3 regions of the Psychromonas sp. L1A2 genome follow, and region 2 is predicted to be linked to each of the others. Evidence: predicted binding sites of a transcription regulator. Region 2 holds the regulator's gene; each other region holds the start of a gene.
The links. Region 2 encodes sigma-54, which starts transcription at its own class of promoters, with help from an activator protein. Its sites were predicted from a motif close to GTTGGCACGNNNNTNGNNT; they were not measured.

Region 1 (5,900 bases), on a different contig from region 2:
TGCTTTTCTTTTCAGGTGTTGTTTTAACGTGAACTTCTAATGTGCCGTTATTGCTTCTTATTGCAACATCATCTTTAGGTGTTGTTATTTCTGCTAGATATTCAATAATTTCTTCTTTCTTAGTATTGATATTTGTGTTGCTTGTTCTTTCAGGTTGTTGCTGCTGAGGTGTTGAGACTAAATTTTTATTCTTAATTATTATTTCAGCTGTACCAGGTGGTGCTGTATCTGCAAAGTGGCTTTTACCCTTTTCATCAACCCAATGATAAATTTTCGTTTCAGCAGAAGTTAAAGTCGCATAAAAACAAAGCAATATAGATAATAAAAGTGAACACTTCATAATCAAAAACCTTAATAGTAAAAAGCTCATTGTCGAACATATAAAAGGTTTAGACAATTAAAAACATACTGTAAACATGGTGGTTATATAAATATTAAACTTTTATCACTATATCAGGTGAGCAAAGGTTAATATTTTCTTTCTTAAAGAATATGGATAAAATTATTACGGTTTTATATTGTTATAATTATTAAGGAGTGAGCAGTTACTCACTCCTTATTTAAGGTTATTTATTAATATTAATAATTATTTAATAAATAACATTTCAGAGTATTTAGGTAGAGGCCATAATTCGTCTGCTACTAGTAACTCAAGTGCATCAGCATGTTCACGAGCTTCACCCATTAATGGACAAATGATATCGGCGCTATGGCGCATATGAGCTTCTGTATCTGCAAAGTCATGTTTAGCAGTTTCAGTTTCAAGTTTCGCAACTGAAGCTAATAGACCATTAATATGTTCAGCGATTTGTTTTGCAATCGTTGAATCTAATTCAATACCTAGATCTAGCGTTGAAGCAGAAGCAAGCGTTAGCTCAGATACATAAGTGATCGCAGCTGGGTAGATTTTAGTTTTAGCAATGTCTATTACTAGTTTAGCTTCAACTTCAATCGCTAAGTTGTATTGTTCAGCATACACTTCGTAACGGCTTTCTAGTTCAACCGCAGTTAAAACACCTGTTTTTGTGAATAACTCAATAACTTCTTTAGATTTGAAAGCGGGTAATGCATCAGCAGTCGTAGGGATGTTTTGTAAACCACGTTCTTCAACAGCCGCTTTATGCCATTCTGAAGAATAACCGTCACCGCCAAATACAGCGTTACCGTGTAGTTCCATTAACTCTTTTAATACTGTGATAACAGCAGCCGTTTGATCTTGTGTTTTTAATGCAGCTTCTAACTTCTCAGCAATCCAGTTTAATGAATCAGCAAGCATTGTATTCATTGCAACTAATGGGCCTGATACAGATTGTTCAGAACCTACCGCGCGGAATTCAAAACGGTTACCAGTGAATGCAAATGGAGACGTACGGTTACGGTCACCTGGATCACGGTCAAAGTTAAGAATTTGAGAAAGACCAAGATCCATCTCGCCGCCTTGAGTACAAGTTGTTAGTTTACCTGTTTTGATCTCATCAAATACTTTCTCTAACTGGTCACCTAGGTAAACAGAAAGAATAGCCGGTGGAGCTTCATTGGCACCTAAACGATGGTCATTACCAGCAGAAGCAATAACCGCACGTAATAATGGACCATATTTATGTACACCACGAATAACGGCACCACAGAATAATAGGAACTGTAGGTTTTTATGAGGTGTTTTACCTGGGTCAAGTAAGTTACCTTGTGTGCTGTTACCAACAGACCAGTTAACGTGTTTACCTGAACCATTTACACCTGCGAATGGTTTTTCATGTAATAGACATAGGAAACCGTGCTCTTTAGCCGTTTGCTTCATCATTGTCATTAGTAATTGCTGTTGGTCTGCGCCTACGTTAGCTGCGCCGTAGTAAGGTGCAATTTCAAATTGTCCTGGTGCTACTTCGTTATGGTGTGTTTTAGCTGGGATACCTAACTTGTATAGTTTGTCTTCAAAATCTTGCATGAACACTTGTACACGTGCTGGTATTGCACCAAAGTAGTGATCATCAAACTGTTGACCTTTAGCTGGCGCTGCACCGAATAAAGTACGACCTGCTAGTAGTAAATCTGGACGTGCATTTGCGAAGTTTTCATCAATTAAGAAATATTCTTGCTCAGGACCACAGCTTGAATCTAATGCTGCAACGTTCTTTTCGCCCATTAATTTCAATACTTTTTGTGCTGCATCATTCATTGCTGAATTTGAGCGAAGTAGTGGAATTTTCTTATCAAGTGCTTCACCAGTCCAAGACATGAAAACACTTGGAATCATTAATGTTGCACCATTTGCTGTTTGTTGAATATAAGCAGGGCTTGTTGGATCCCATGCTGTATAACCACGTGCAGCATTAGTCATACGTAGGCTACCATTAGGGAAAGAAGAACCATCTGGTTCACCCTTAATTAATAGGCTACCAGTAAATTCATTGATCGCATTACCGTCAGAGTTTGTCAGAATAAAGGCATCGTGCTTTTCTGCGGTAATATTTGTCATTGGATAGAATACGTGAGAGAAAAACTTAGCGCCTTTTGCTAAAGCCCAATCTTTCATTGCAGCAGCAATGATATCAGCTGTTGCATTATCTAATGCTTCACCAGTCTTAACCGTTTTTTTAATCGCTTTAAATGCATTTTTTGATACCGCTTCTTCCATTTTAGCTAGATTGAATACATCAGTAGCCCAAATTTGATTTAGTGGTTCAGTTTGAGCGACCTCTTTTGGTGCACGGTTAGTAATTTGTTCAATTGCTTGAAGACGGACTTGATTTCCACTCATGTATTGCTCCTTGCCGCAGTAGTAGTACTGCTTGTTTAATAGCTTGGTTATTTTTATAGGATAATTATAAAAACACATGCTTGTAATAAGCAAAAAATAGGCCACTTTTATTTTTTGAAATAAAGCAGTGAAAATGAAGAGGATAGAACGAAAAAAGGACCGCGTATGCGATCCTTTTGGAGTATTGGTTGTATTAAATTTTTATATTATACGCTGTAGTATAAATCGAACTCTTTTGGATGCGTTGCTTGTGATACAGCTTGGCATTCCGCAGTTTTTAGCTCAATGAACGCATCAATAGCTTCATTTGAGAATACGCCACCTTCAACAAGGAAGTCACGGTCAGCATCTAGCGCAGCAAGTGCTTCTTCAAAAGAAACAGCAACTTGTGGAATTGCATCAGCTTCTTCTTTAGGTAGGTCGTATAAATCTTTATCTAAAGAGTCACCAGGGTGGATCTTGTTTTTGATACCGTCAAGACCAGCCATCAACATTGCAGAGAAACCTAAGTAAGGGTTCATTGTTGGATCTGGGAAACGTACTTCAATACGTGCTGCGCGTGCAGTAGGTACAATTGGAATACGGATAGATGCAGAACGGTTACCAGCAGAGTATGCAAGCATTACTGGTGCTTCAAAACCTGGAATAAGACGTTTGTACGAGTTAGTTGACGCATTAGTGAATGCATTAAGCGCTTTAGCGTGCTTGATGATACCACCGATGTAATAAAGTGCCATTTCAGATAGGCCGCCGTATTGGTCACCTGAGAACAAGTTAACACCGTCTTTACCTAAAGATTGGTGACAATGGTTACCAGAACCGTTATCGCCAACCAGTGGTTTAGGCATAAAGGTAGCAGTTTGACCGTATGCATGAGCAACGTTATGAACTACATACTTGTAAATTTGAATTTCATCTGCTTTTTCAACCATAGTATTGAAACGACAGGCGATTTCATTTTGGCCAGCAGTAGCAACTTCGTGGTGATGCGCTTCAACAACTAAGCCCATTTCTTCCATGATTAAACACATAGCAGAACGGATGTTTTGAGCTGAGTCAACGGGTGCTACTGGGAAGTAACCACCTTTGATGCCTGGGCGGTGACCCGTGTTGCCTTCTTCATAAGAAGTACCTGAGTTCCATGCTGCTTCTTTTGCATCTACTGAGTAAAACGCACCCGCAATGCTGTTACCGTATTTAACGTCGTCAAATAGGAAGAATTCTGGTTCTGGACCAAATAATACAGTATCAGCAATACCTGTTGAACGCATGTATGCTTCAGCGCGCTTAGCTACTGAGCGAGGGTCACGGTCGTAACCTAACATTGTTTTTGGTTCTAATACGTCACAACGTAAGTTTAACGTCGCATCGTCTGTAAATGGGTCAAGTACTGCAGTTGAAGGAACTGGCATAAGCACCATGTCAGAATCTTGAATGCCTTTCCAGCCTGCGATTGAAGAACCGTCGAACATCTTGCCTTCTTCAAAAAAGTCTTCAGTTACTTGGTGATGTGGAACTGATACGTGTTGTTCTTTACCATGTGTATCAGTAAAGCGTAAATCTACGAATTTTACGTCTTGCTCTTTGATTAGAGTTAGAACGTCTTGAATTGTTTGTACAGACATGTTGTAGAACCTCATTTGACATCGAAAATTGTAGTGATGATAAAATAGAACTCATCAATGAAACTTACCATCAATCTAGATTTATTACACATTAAATTAGCTAATAATATGCCAAGTTAACAAAACCTATTATACCGAGGTTTTTGTTTTACGATATGGTGCAATATTTTATTTTTCGCACCAATGTGGTGCTTTGGTGCTCTTTTTTGGTGCCTCTGAAGTGGGGCGTCTGACTTAGCTCTATTTTTTCTTACTTTTAAGCATTTAAGCTAACTGTGACCGACTTAAAACTTTCTATTTTTGAAATTATGTTTACAATGTGCGCACATTTGGCTATATCACTTTAAGTGCTTCCATAGCCTAAACCTTTTTGTACCAATTAAATAAAAATAGGACGTTTCTGTTTTTATTTAATTGGTATTTTTAATTAGTAGTTATTTTTGAGGCGCATCATGTCGTTAGATAAATTAAGAAATATAGCCATCATTGCTCACGTTGACCATGGTAAAACAACATTGGTTGATAAACTGTTAGAGCAGTCTGGTACTTTAGATTCACGTGGTGATAATGAAGAACGTGTAATGGATTCTAACGATCTTGAAAAAGAACGTGGTATTACTATCCTTGCAAAAAATACAGCGATTGTATGGAATGATTACCATATCAACATCGTAGATACGCCAGGACATGCCGATTTCGGTGGTGAAGTAGAACGTATTCTATCTATGGTAGACAGTGTTTGTCTTATCGTTGATGCGGTTGATGGTCCAATGCCACAAACTCGCTTTGTAACGCAAAAAGCATTTGCACACGGTCTTAAGCCAATTGTTGTTATCAACAAAATTGATAAGCCTGGCGCTCGTCCTGAATGGGTAATGGATCAAGTATTTGATTTATTTGACAACCTAGGCGCGACTGATGAGCAATTAGACTTCCAAGTTGTTTATGCTTCTGCATTAAACGGTTGGGCAAGTACTGATATGGACACTCAAAAAGATAACATGGAAGATTTATTCCAAACTATCGTTGATACTGTTGCTCCACCAGAAGCGGATCGCGATGGCGATTTCCAAATGCAAATCTCTCAACTTGATTACAACTCTTACGTAGGTGTTATCGGTGTTGGTCGTATTACACGTGGTCACGTTAAAGTAAATCAAGCTGTTACTATTATTGGTGCTGACGGTAAAGAACGTAAAGGTAAAGTAGGTCAAGTATTAGGTTACTTAGGTCTAGAACGTCATGATATTGAATACGGTGAAGCTGGCGACATTATTGCAATCAGTGGTTTAGGCGAACTTAAGATCTCTGACACTATCTGTGCACAAAACAATGTTGAAGCGATGACGCCATTAACTGTTGATGAACCAACGGTAACAATGACTTTCCAAGTAAACAACTCTCCATTCTGTGGTAAAGAAGGTAAATTCGTTACATCACGTAACATCCTTGACCGTTTGAATAAAGAGCTTGTACACAACGTTGCATTAAAAGTAGAAGAAACTGCCGATCCTGAT
Region 2 (5,900 bases):
AATACCGAAGAAGCTATTATTAGTAACCATAGCTTGCATCAATCTGAATCTGAATTAGAAGATGCTAACGATTTAAGTTTTTATGATCAAGAGATTCAAGCTGAGTGTGGTTTAGAGGACTTCTTGAATCTATTGGAGTCATGGTTAGAGTTCATTGGGTAATAGCAAACTAACCATCTATCTATCTTTAGTAATAATATAAACTAGATGATTAGTCATGATATTCATATGTAAGGTTTAATGACGTAGGACTAGTGTTGCCATCCCTAAAAATGAAAATAGGCCAATAACATCAGTAACAGTTGTTAATGCCATACCACCCGCAAGCGCAGGATCTATTTTATATTTGTGCATTAACAATGGGATACAAACGCCTGCAATCCCTGCAATAGAAAGGTTAATGAACATCGCACCTGCAATGATATAACCAACTTGCATATCTCCTTTCCACAAGACGACGGCTGTGGCGACTAAAACAGCCCAAATCATACCGTTTAACAGGCCAATGGCCGCTTCTTTACCAATTAACCAACGTGTATTACTGCTGCTGATATGGCCAACTGCAATACCACGAATAACTAAGGCTAATGTTTGATTACCGGCAATACCGCCCATACTCGGTACGATGGTCATTAAGACGGCTAATGTTGCTACTTGCTCTAGAGTAGCTTCGAACATATTGGAAACAGAGGCGGCAATAAAAGCGGCAATTAAATTAACAGATAACCATACCGTACGACGTTTAGCACTAGGCAAAATAGGGGCGAAGGTATCTTCGTCATCATCCATACCTGCCATACCCATCATCGAGTGTTCTGCATTTTCTCGAATAATGTCTACGACATCATCAATCGTTATACGGCCTAATAATTGTTTGTTATCATCAATAACAGGGGCTGAAATCCAGTCATGTCGTTCAAATAGTTTGGCTATTTCATTTTCTTCCATTAATACTTGAAGCGGTTCTGTATCATGCTTCATTACATCACTGATGATAGAAGTGGGTTCTACTGTTAATAAAGTTGATAAAGAAACGTCACCGAGTAGCTTATTATCAGTATCAACGACATATAATGCATCAGTCGTATCGGGTAACGAACCTTTTAAACGTAAATAGCGCAGTACGACTTCAATGGTTACATCAGGACGAACCGTAACTGTATCGGTATTCATCATCGAGCCAGCAGTGTCTTCAGGAAATGCTAAAGCCAGTTCAACTCTTTGCCTGTCCTGTGTATCCATTTGTTCTAATACAGCTCTATAGACACTGTCAGGGATGCCTCTTAATACATAAGCTAAACCATCGGTTTCCATGCCTTCTGTTGCTGCGACAAGGTTATCTGTTCCCATTAAATTAATGATGCCATCTTTCGCATCTTCGTTTAATTCTTCTAGGATTTCACCGTGTTGATCATGGTCTGTTAAGTTCCATAATACTTTACGATCTGCAGGAGGGGAGGATTCTAATAAAAAGGCGACATCACAAGCAGGCATTTTATCTAAAATGCTGCGTGCTAAAACAAACATACCGTGTTCAAGTGCTTTTTTTACTTCTTGAAGTCGTAGCTGGGTATTATCAACTTTAGTGTTTTCCAGCATACTTGCCCCTAGTATTATTCTTCTTCTAAAAACTTATTTTCGATGAGCTCAGTAACGGCTAACATCGCTTCTTGTGCTTGTGCACCTTGCGCTTCTATTTCAATTTCTTGACCAAAACAAGTTTCTAACACTAATAAACCAAGTACGCTACCAGCATCTGCTTTTTTTTCATTGTGTGTGATGGTGATTTGCGCATCAAAAGCATTAACTAATTCGACTAGTTTTATTGTTGCACGTGTGTGCAAACCGAGTTTGTTTTGTATTGTAATTGTTTGCTTAATTTTATCCAACAGGAATTACTCCTTTAAACATTTATGTTCAATTTGTATTTGGTACTTATGTTTAAAACGTGCCGCTATTTGTTCTGTGACATAGACAGAACGATGTCTACCGCCAGTACAACCAATAGCTATGGTGACATAGTTGCGGTTGTTTTGCTCTAGATGCGGCAGCCAAGTTAAAAAGAGGTTTTCGATATTAGTGATAGTTTCTTTGACTAATGGGAAGGCACTTAAATAGTCTTGAATAAGTTTATCTTTGCCTGAGTATTCTTTTAAGTTTTTTTCCCAGTATGGGTTAGGCAAAAAACGCACATCAAAAATATAATCGGCATCTTGCGGGTGTATATGTTTAAAACCAAAAGATTGGAAAATAACTAATAAATTACTCTTAGTCGAGCCTTGCAAGTATATTTTTAGGTGTTCATTTAAATTATGAACAGATAGGGCTGTTGTATCAATTGAAAAAGCAGAGAGTGCTTGTAGTGGTGCTAACATCTCTTTTTCCAATTCTAAGGCTTGAGATAAAGAGTGTTTTTGTTTAGAAAGAGGGTGTAAACGGCGAGTCTCACTATATCGGCGAATTAATTCACTGGTTAGCGCATCTATATAGATGATTTCTAATTCTACTTTTTTTTGCAATGATTCAACAAGGTGCTTAATTTCATCAACTTTAGTTGGCATATTACGTATATCTAAGGTGACCGCTACTTTATTATCTTTTGGGTCGACCGTATCAATTAATTGTTCTAGTAATTGATACGGGACACCGTCAATACAGTTGTAACCTAAATCTTCAAGTACATGGAGGGCAATTGTTTTTCCTGATCCTGAACGACCGCTAATAACAATTAACTTCATATCTACTCCTGTGATTTTATAACGTCAGTAATTCAAATAACTCTTGGTTGCTTTGCGCACTTCGTAATTGGCGTAAAAACTGTTTATCTAGTAACTTTTGACTTATTTCTGATAAGGCAGAAAGGTATTGCTTACAAAGATCTTCTGGCACGAATATAGCAAATAATATATCGACTTTATTACCGTCATATGAATCATAATCAATGCCTGTTTCACATTGTAGAAAGACTGCTGTTGCTGGTAATTCACTAGAAATTTTGACGTGAGGAATAGCGATACCTGAGCCTACTCCCGTCGACCCAATTTTCTCTCGTGCAATCAAGCTTTCGAATAACTCTTGCGCATCTAAGTTTAATTCTTTAGCCGCAATAAGACTGATTTTTTCTAAAGCACCTTTTTTACTAGTGCAGGCAGTTTGGCAGAATACTGAATCTTTATTTAATAAAGTAGATATTTTCATAATATATAGTTTAACTGTACTTAATGGACGCGCGAGTTTAGCAGGTTAGCATTAAATAACTATAGTTAATCCCAATTTTATTTGCGTTGCTCACTAATTAAAGTAATTGCTTTCGCTGGTTAGAAGGTGGAATACCTAATGATTCTCGGTACTTAGCAATAGTACGTCTTGCTACTTGAATACCTTTTTCTTCTAATAACTGCGTTATTTTGTTATCACTTAAAGGTTTAGTCGTTAATTCTGCGGCAACGAGCTTTTTAATTAAAGCACGGATAGCTGTTGATGAACATTCACCACCGCCATCGGTTGCAACATGACTCGAAAAGAAAAACTTCAATTCATAAATGCCACGAGGAGTATGCATAAACTTCTGCGTAGTCACTCGAGAAATGGTTGATTCATGCATTTCGACTTCAAAGGCAACATCATTTAAAACCATTGGTTTCATCGACTCATCGCCGTATTCAAAGAAAGCTTGTTGTTGTTGCACAATACAGTTCGATACTTTTAATAGTGTTTCATTGCGGTTTTCTAAGCTTTTGATGAACCATTTCGCTTCTTGCAAATGGCCTTTAATGAATTGAGAATCGGTTTTACTGATGTTACCTGAGCACATATTTGCGTATTGTTGGTTAATCGATAAATTAGGATCGCAATCTTGATTTAATGAAACTCGCCATTGTCCTTGAATCTTTTTAACATAGACATCTGGAATAATATATTGTGTTTCACTTGTTTCAACACCATTACCTGGTCGAGGTTCTAAGCTTTGAATTAAGCGCATGATTTCTGCAAGTTGTGCTTCTTTGAATTTACTTTTACGTGCAAGTGTTCTGTAATCCCTGTTACCAAGAAGATCCATGTACTGTTCAAGTATTTGAATAGCTTCGTCACGCCATTGCGTTGTATTCGGTAATTGGCGAAGTTGAATTTGTAAACACTCTTGAGTGGTACGAGCCGCGACACCTAGTGGATCGAAATGTTGGATTCGTTTTAATACTACCTCTACTTCATCTAATTCCAAATCTTCTAAATCAGCTTTTAAGCTATCTAAAATACTTTCACAGTCAGTGGTCAAATATCCTGACTCATCAATAGAATCGATAATTGCCATTGCAATGACTTGATCCGTTTCAGTAAAAGGCGTTAATTGCATTTGCCATAATAAATGGTCTTGTAGAGAAGTCGAAGATTCTCCCTGATAGACTGTACTTTCACCGTCATAAGCAACAGCACTAGAGGTGTTACCTGTAATAGGCGTAGAGTTATAAGATTCTTCCCATTCTTTTTCTGCAGGAAGATCATCTGAAAATTCTTGTTGGGAAATGGCTTCTGAAGTATCAACTTCACTGCTATCAGCTTCTTTGACTAACTCTTCAGTACCCGTTTGATCATCTTGCTCTAAAAGAGGATTTGAATCTAATGCGTTTTGAATCTCCTGTTGGAGATCGAGCGTTGATAGCTGCAATAGTTTTATTGCTTGCTGTAATTGAGGGGTCATCGCTAATTGCTGACCCATTTTCAATTGTAAACCCTGTTTCATCAAAACATATCTTCCTGAACGTATGGTTACGATTTAAAGTTTAAACTCTTCACCTAGATAAACGCGCTTCACATGGTCGTTTGCTAATATCTCGTCTTGTGTGCCTACGGCTATGATTTCTCCGTGGCTCACTATATATGAATGCTCACAAACATCTAATGTTTCTCTTACATTATGGTCTGTAATCAGTACGCCTAGACCGCGATCACGTAATTGTTGAATAATATTTTTTATATCAATGACCGATATAGGGTCAACCCCTGCAAAGGGCTCATCTAACAAGATAAATTTTGGCTCAGTTGCTAGTGCTCGTGCAATTTCTACACGTCGTCGTTCACCACCAGATAAACTCATTCCTTTACTGTTACGGATATGGGTGATGTGAAATTCTTCTAACAGTGTATTTAGCTTTTCATCTCGTTGTGGCTGCGTTAGTTCTTTACGAGTCTGCAAAATCCCCATAATATTTTCAGTCACGGTTAAGCGGCGGAATATAGAGGCTTCTTGTGGTAGGTAGCCAATACCTTTTTGTGCTCGAATATGCATCGGATCGCTAGAGATATCTTCGTCATCGATAACGATACTGCCATGGTCTTGTTTAACGAGCCCAACAACCATATAAAAAGAGGTTGTTTTTCCCGCTCCATTGGGACCTAATAAACCAACTATCTCGCCTGTTTTAACTGTTAGGCCGACACCATTTACAACAGTACGTCCTTTATAACTTTTAACTAATCCGCTTGCTCGTAATTCTGCCATATTTACTGTTCTCCAGTCGTTTTTGGAGTAGAAGATTTAGTTGAATCTGTGCTTTTGTCTTTTTCAAACTGAGCCGGCAAAAAGACTGTTTGTACACGTTCTTTTTTGCTTTGATCGGTCGTGACATTCAGTTCTTGGCTTTCTAAGAAATAAACTATTTCACCACCATTTACCTGACTATCTAATTGTTTCACTTGTGCGCTTTTAGATAATGTTATTTTGCCTTTTGCGACTTCATAACTGATATTTTTTGCTTCTGCATCAAGTGGTTTTCCATCATCTTGTATTTGATGAAATGTTGCTACATTACCTTCTGCAATCATAATTTCATGATTGGGTTTAGTACCACGGATAACCGTTAGTTTATCTGCCGTAATTTTAATGGAGCCTTGCGTAAGTA
Region 3 (5,900 bases), 150 kb from region 2:
AGCTGATGGTGTTTTAATTTGGTCTCTCCACAGGGACTCGAACCCCGATCATCCGCTTAGGAGGCGGGTGCTCTATCCTGTTGAGCTATAGAGAGACTTATAATAAATAATATTAAATTAGTTCGTTACATCATTAATATCGAGGATATTATACATAATTATTGTATTGATTTAATAGTCGCAATATCATTGATTTGAATATTACTTAAAGGGTAATCATCTATAGTCGTTAACTCTGCGCTATCTCCATGTACTTCTATTATTTTCATTGCTTGTTTAGCAATAGTTGAAGATTGTCTCTGTATGCCAAATTGGTCTTTAAAATTACTTGAATAAGATAATTCAACGAGCATATCTTTTTGTAACCCATTGTTCTTTCCTAGATTGATTCTTATGTTATTACTATTCACTGTGACTATGCGTGCACGAGGAATAATACATTGTATTCTTTGTGAAATATCAATATTTGCCTGAGCTAAACTGCTTAATATAGCTTGCCCATATTGGTACTCCCAAAATTGCTTACTATTTAAATCTGCCTGCTGTTCTTTTCCATACTGCCAAGTCGTTTTTTGACGGTATTGTTTGCTAAAAATAAGCTTACCTTGAAGTGCATCATATAAATAAACGGTCATATAAAAATGGCGGTCTGGATTTGTTATCCAATAATTTAGTGATGTTTTACTTTCAAATTTAACGGATAAATCATTAATCTCACCAAATACAATAAATTGACTATCTGTTTGAGAGGATAGGCTTGCTAAGGTATCAGCTAAGTTTTTATTATTATACTTTTCACCAAGCTGTAAGGGTTTATCGATATAACGGCGTATATTAAATAAATTTGGACTAAGTGATAATTGGTTAAAGAATGTATTACTTACTTTTCTGTGTAGGTCATAAATTTGACCGTCAACTGTTTGCTGAGGAACATTCATTGCAAAGCGACTAATTACCATGGATTTAGGGAATTGCCCGCCAAAACACAGATCTGATTGTGTAATAATATTAACTTTTAAGTTTACTGTTAATAAATTATTTTTTTGGCTTTCTTCAATTATTTTTAAGGCTTTAATCTCCCCACCTGAATTGAGTATTAATTGATTTTCAACTAGTACTCCTTGGTTCACTTGTTGCAAACTAGATATCGTCCCTCCTGAGAAAAGAAGTGCATCTTTTACTGCTTTTTTAATCGCTTGTTCTCGAGCTTCCTCAATATTCTTATTTATAATGACTGCATTTGCGCTAGCTTGAAACCATTGGGCAAAAGTATTACTGGATAATAAAAGTAATGTAATAAATATGATTTTTTTCATCGGAACTCTCATTTGCTTAACCGCTTTTTTAATACTGTGAATTAAAGTTTTCTTATTATTTAAAATTGTTGCTGTGATGAGAAGAAGCAAAATCTAAACCAACTTTTTCACTAACTATATTTTTACCCCTTTATGATTAATTATCTAAAGTTTTGAATGTTATTGCCGATAATATTTTAGGATAAAAAATTTATTACCAAGGCGGACTTTAATGAAAAAATTATTGGTTATTTCTACATTGATTATGATATTACAAGGTTGTACATCATCTCATTCTTCATTGCATCAAGAGTCTGCCGCTATTTTCGCTATAGAGGAAGCGAGGACGAATGAGAATTACCTTTATTATTATATAGCCCATTCTTTTAGTGGAGGTGATATTAATAATGAGGATAGTGACCAAGCAGATGTTCAGACTGATTCTAGTGGTTACGGTCATCTTTATACATTTAATGGAAAAAAGTCACTTATATTGTCAGAGGTCGTCAGTAAAATGGCAGACCAATTACTTTTTAATTATGAGGCTCCTTTTAGCCGTGAATCAATTGCACTAACATCATTGGTGGATTTAAATGATCATGATAATACAAGTTGGTTAGGACAGACTATTTCTGAGCAATTTTTTCATGAGTTACATATTAGAAAGTTACGTGTAATTGATTATAAATTAATGGGCAATATTCAAGTCACCAATGATGGTGAGTTTGGTATGACAAGGGATTGGAAAAAGCTTAAAAAAAATGTCGATGTAAGCCGAATCTTAACAGGCACTTTATCTCGTAACGAGGAAGGTGTTATTGTTAATATTCGTATCGTCAATGCTCTTAATAATGTAGTTGAATCAACAAGTAGTGCTTTTATTCCTCATCGAATTTTTGTTGGTGGTCGTTATGATTATACTCCAAAACGTTATATATTACGTAATAGTGAACGTGATAGTAGCCAGTCACTTGTTCGTTTAGTTGAATAAAACTTAATATAAATACTTTATTAATAAAACAGGCTTAGGCCTGTTTTTTGCTTTTTAATCTTTATTCTTTACCTCTTACCAGAGTGCTTTATTAATCAGTTTTAACCTATTATATCGATACTCTTAGGTTTTTATTTTATTAGATTAAATTTAGGTATGTTTATTGCTTTATTTTTGAATGTAAAAATATTCATCGATAGGCAATTATTGCCAGTTAAAAACTATTAAGGAGTTATTCATGCTTAAATTAAATCAATATGGTCAGAGAACATTTACTTTGAGCATATTGTCTGGCGTATTATTGATTCTTTCTGGCTGTGTTTTTCATAAGGAGCCTGTTGAAGAGGTTGATGAATATGAGTTCGTTTCGGTAGGTTATGCGACTATGTCTGCTCAAAATGGGGCAACTGATGATATTAAAATGTTGAACGCAATTAAAGCTTCTAAGTTAGAAGCTTATAAAGAGTTGGCTGAACAGGTTTATGGTGTGATGCTTACTTCAGAGAATAGTGTGCAGGATTATCAATTGCAAAGTGGAAGGCTTAAATCAAAAGTAAAAGGTCTTGTAAGAGGAGCGAAAGTAATACGTACTTACCATGAAAGCGATTTGTATATCACTGAGTTAGGTTTAAACATGACAACATTACCGTTCTTAAAAGATGCTGAGTTTGCAAATCCAGATGATGTAATAAAAGTGCAAAGCCAAGTTTACTATTAAAGTCTCATTATTAACTTATTCATTTTAATTGAGATTAAATTTGTTTGATACGAGTTTTAGGTTTATTTAATACAACAAAATGAAATGCAAAATACGAGCTAAGTCGCTCGCATTTTTTCTGTCTCGAATATCTAACTGTTCGAATACCTTACTGTTTAATAGCGATTAAGCTTCGATGTTCTTACCTAACAAACTCCCACTATTTAACAGTCCTTTTTGATCGTAAGTAATGCTGTTTTTTCCTTTAGCTTGGGTAAGTAATTGCACCAAATGCTTATTACTTTTCATGCTCATTTCGATTAAGCGCCCATTAATTTCGTTATTTTTTTGACACTCTGTTAAATCATTTACAATATTTTGTTTTAAAGTCGATAAAATCTGATCTTGTTCGATAATTGTTAAGTTATCTTTTGTACTGATAGTTTTATTATCACTATTAATTTTTTGTAATAATTTTTGTTTATTAAAGAGAAGTGTATTTAGGTTTTCGAATGATTTTTCTTTTAAGCACTGTTTTTCTTCTTCAAGTAATTTCTGTAATACTTGAATCGATTCTAATAATTGAGAAAGTTGTTGTGTCAGCATCTTATATTCTTTTAAGTTATGGCATTAACTTGAATATGCCTTATTAAAGTCAGTTTCAAAGTTACCAATATTCTTCGCCAATTGCTCTGAATTAATTTTATAATCGCCATTTAATATTGCTGCTTTGAGTGTCTCAACACGTTTCATGTCGACTTGTGGTTCACTAGAGGTTTGTTTTTGCATATTATTTAAACTCACTGCTTGTGATGTTAACTGCACTGAGTCTTTATTTGAACTTGCGTTACTAGTATTGTCAGTTGCACTTGCATTGCCTTGTTTTTGGGTTTTATTTTGATCAATAGCAAGGTTGCTTTGTGGTGCTTGGCGGTTGATATTTATACTCATAATCGTATTCCAATTAGTCTACATAATTAATGTATCGGCAGAAATGTTAATAACTTTAGCTGAAAATGATTATTTTTAAAAAGTTACTTGTACTTCTTTTAGAGCGTAAACCGTACCAACGACAATACGTTGTGTTCGAGAGTTTTCAACTCTGACAGTGCTTCCTATATTACCATCGCTTAAGGCAATACCCGAGGCTTTTATTATTAATCCAGATTTGTTCGCTGTAATAGTGACTTTATCTCCTTCGCAAACGTAACAGATATCCTTATGACGAATGCTTTTTTTAGAAGATATATTTCTTTTTAAGCGAACGCCTCTTAATGCTTGAGCATTTGTGAAGGTGCTACCTCTAACGCGGGATTTATCTTTATAAATAAGTTCTATGTTTTTATTACTTAATATTTCACCTTTACTAATTGGGCGGCTACTAATAATTAGTGGGATTAAGGTTTGTGCTTTTACTCGAATATAAAGATCCCAAGGTGTCGCATCCAGACAAGATACTTTAACAGCGGTTTTGCTTTTTATTTTATCGCCTACAATATGACCTTGTAACGGCACTAAACATTTAGAGAAAGTAACGCGATCGGTGATAGGCATTGCCTTTATATATAACTTTTGTTCACCTGTTATCTCGAAGGTTTCTTGATATTTGTCAAAAACGAGGCTTTCAGCAAACTTTTCTATCTCTTTAGAGTAGTTATTATCTGCTAAACTGTAAGAACAGACTAGACTTAGTATCATTAAAGTAAATCGAAACAATTTAGTTACCTTATTTAAGTTAACTTATTTTATGCACATTTTACATTTTATGTAGTAAACGATTATAAAACTATTTTTTAAAAAATAACCATAACAAAAAGGGATCGAATATGGCAGGAGTTTTAGACTCAGTAAATCAACGAACTCAGTTGGTAGGGCAAAACAGACTTGAGCTATTACTTTTCAAGTTAGGTGGAATCCAACGTTATGGTATAAACGTATTCAAAGTAAGAGAGGTTTTACAATGTCCTCCTCTTACTGTTTTACCTAAATTAAATGGCGCTATTCGTGGCGTTGCTTATGTACGTGGGCAAGCAATTTCAATTATTGATTTGAACTTAGCAACCGGAGGACGGGCAATAGATGATATTGAAAATCGATTTATTATCGTCACAGAGTATAATCGTTCTGTTCAAGGTTTCTTAGTTGGATCGGTTGAGCGTATTATTAATATTAACTGGGAAGATATCTTACCGCCTCCAACAGGTAGCAGCCGATATAGTTATTTAACAGCAGTAACGGAAGTTGATAATCGTTTAGTTGAAGTATTAGATGTTGAAAAAGTACTTGATGAAATTGCGCCGGTTAATACCGAAGTAACGACACAAATTACTATCAAAAATATAAGAAATAAACGTATTTTAGTTGCTGATGATTCTTCTGTTGCTCGAAAGCAAATACAACGTACACTCACCGCCTTAGGTCTTGAGTGTGATTTAGCTAAAAATGGTAAAGAAGCATTAGATCTATTGAATGAGGTTGCTAAAACCCAACCAGTATTTGAAAAATATGCTCTGATGATCTCTGATGTGGAAATGCCTGAAATGGATGGCTATACCTTAACATCTGCAATAAAATCAAATGCCGATATGAAAGATTTGTATATCATTTTACATACCTCTTTAAGCGGGATTTTCAATCAAGCTATGGTTGAAAAAGTGGGAGCTAACGATTTTATTGCAAAATTTAACCCAGACGAGTTAGCAATAGCGGTCCAAAAAGTGGTTAATGTCGATGCTGAATAAACGCTGAAATACTATAGAATAATTGGTGACATTGTTACCCTTTTACCGTTTTATCTGGTATTTAAACTGATAAAATGAAGTCTGTTTGTTTAAAGTAACAATGAAATATGGATAATAATTAGTGAGAATTTTTTCTGATGATCTTTACAAGAAGTTTGCTGGTTTTTTAGAAAAAC

Region 1: glnA (glutamate--ammonia ligase) is a predicted target of sigma-54. The motif match lies at 4,481-4,499, and genes of this name have one in related genera.
Region 3: GQR59_RS02920 (LPP20 family lipoprotein) is a predicted target of sigma-54. The motif match lies at 2,321-2,339, and genes of this name have one in related genera.

Annotation. Positions count from the first base shown of each region.
Region 1 is NZ_WUAG01000002.1:1,513,734-1,519,633, reverse strand. It holds gene GQR59_RS16890 (DUF4124 domain-containing protein) at 1-340, opposite strand, end outside; gene GQR59_RS16885 (glutamine synthetase III family protein) at 587-2,758, opposite strand; gene glnA (glutamate--ammonia ligase) at 2,965-4,383, opposite strand; gene typA (translational GTPase TypA) at 4,836-5,900, shown strand, end outside.
Region 2 is NZ_WUAG01000001.1:521,346-527,245, forward strand. It holds gene GQR59_RS02235 (YacL family protein) at 1-162, shown strand, start outside; gene mgtE (magnesium transporter) at 238-1,599, opposite strand; gene GQR59_RS02245 (HPr family phosphocarrier protein) at 1,614-1,889, opposite strand; gene rapZ (RNase adapter RapZ) at 1,896-2,738, opposite strand; gene ptsN (PTS IIA-like nitrogen regulatory protein PtsN) at 2,755-3,198, opposite strand; gene GQR59_RS02260 (RNA polymerase factor sigma-54) at 3,296-4,741, opposite strand; gene lptB (LPS export ABC transporter ATP-binding protein) at 4,775-5,500, opposite strand; gene lptA (lipopolysaccharide transport periplasmic protein LptA) at 5,503-5,900, opposite strand, start outside.
Region 3 is NZ_WUAG01000001.1:668,242-674,141, forward strand. It holds tRNA gene GQR59_RS02905 (tRNA-Arg) at 20-95, opposite strand; gene GQR59_RS02910 (flagellar assembly protein T N-terminal domain-containing protein) at 159-1,406, opposite strand; gene GQR59_RS02915 (FlgO family outer membrane protein) at 1,528-2,286, shown strand; gene GQR59_RS02920 (LPP20 family lipoprotein) at 2,525-3,004, shown strand; gene flgN (flagellar protein FlgN) at 3,170-3,589, opposite strand; gene flgM (flagellar biosynthesis anti-sigma factor FlgM) at 3,614-3,934, opposite strand; gene flgA (flagellar basal body P-ring formation chaperone FlgA) at 4,010-4,699, opposite strand; gene GQR59_RS02940 (chemotaxis protein) at 4,810-5,724, shown strand; gene GQR59_RS02945 (CheR family methyltransferase) at 5,846-5,900, shown strand, end outside.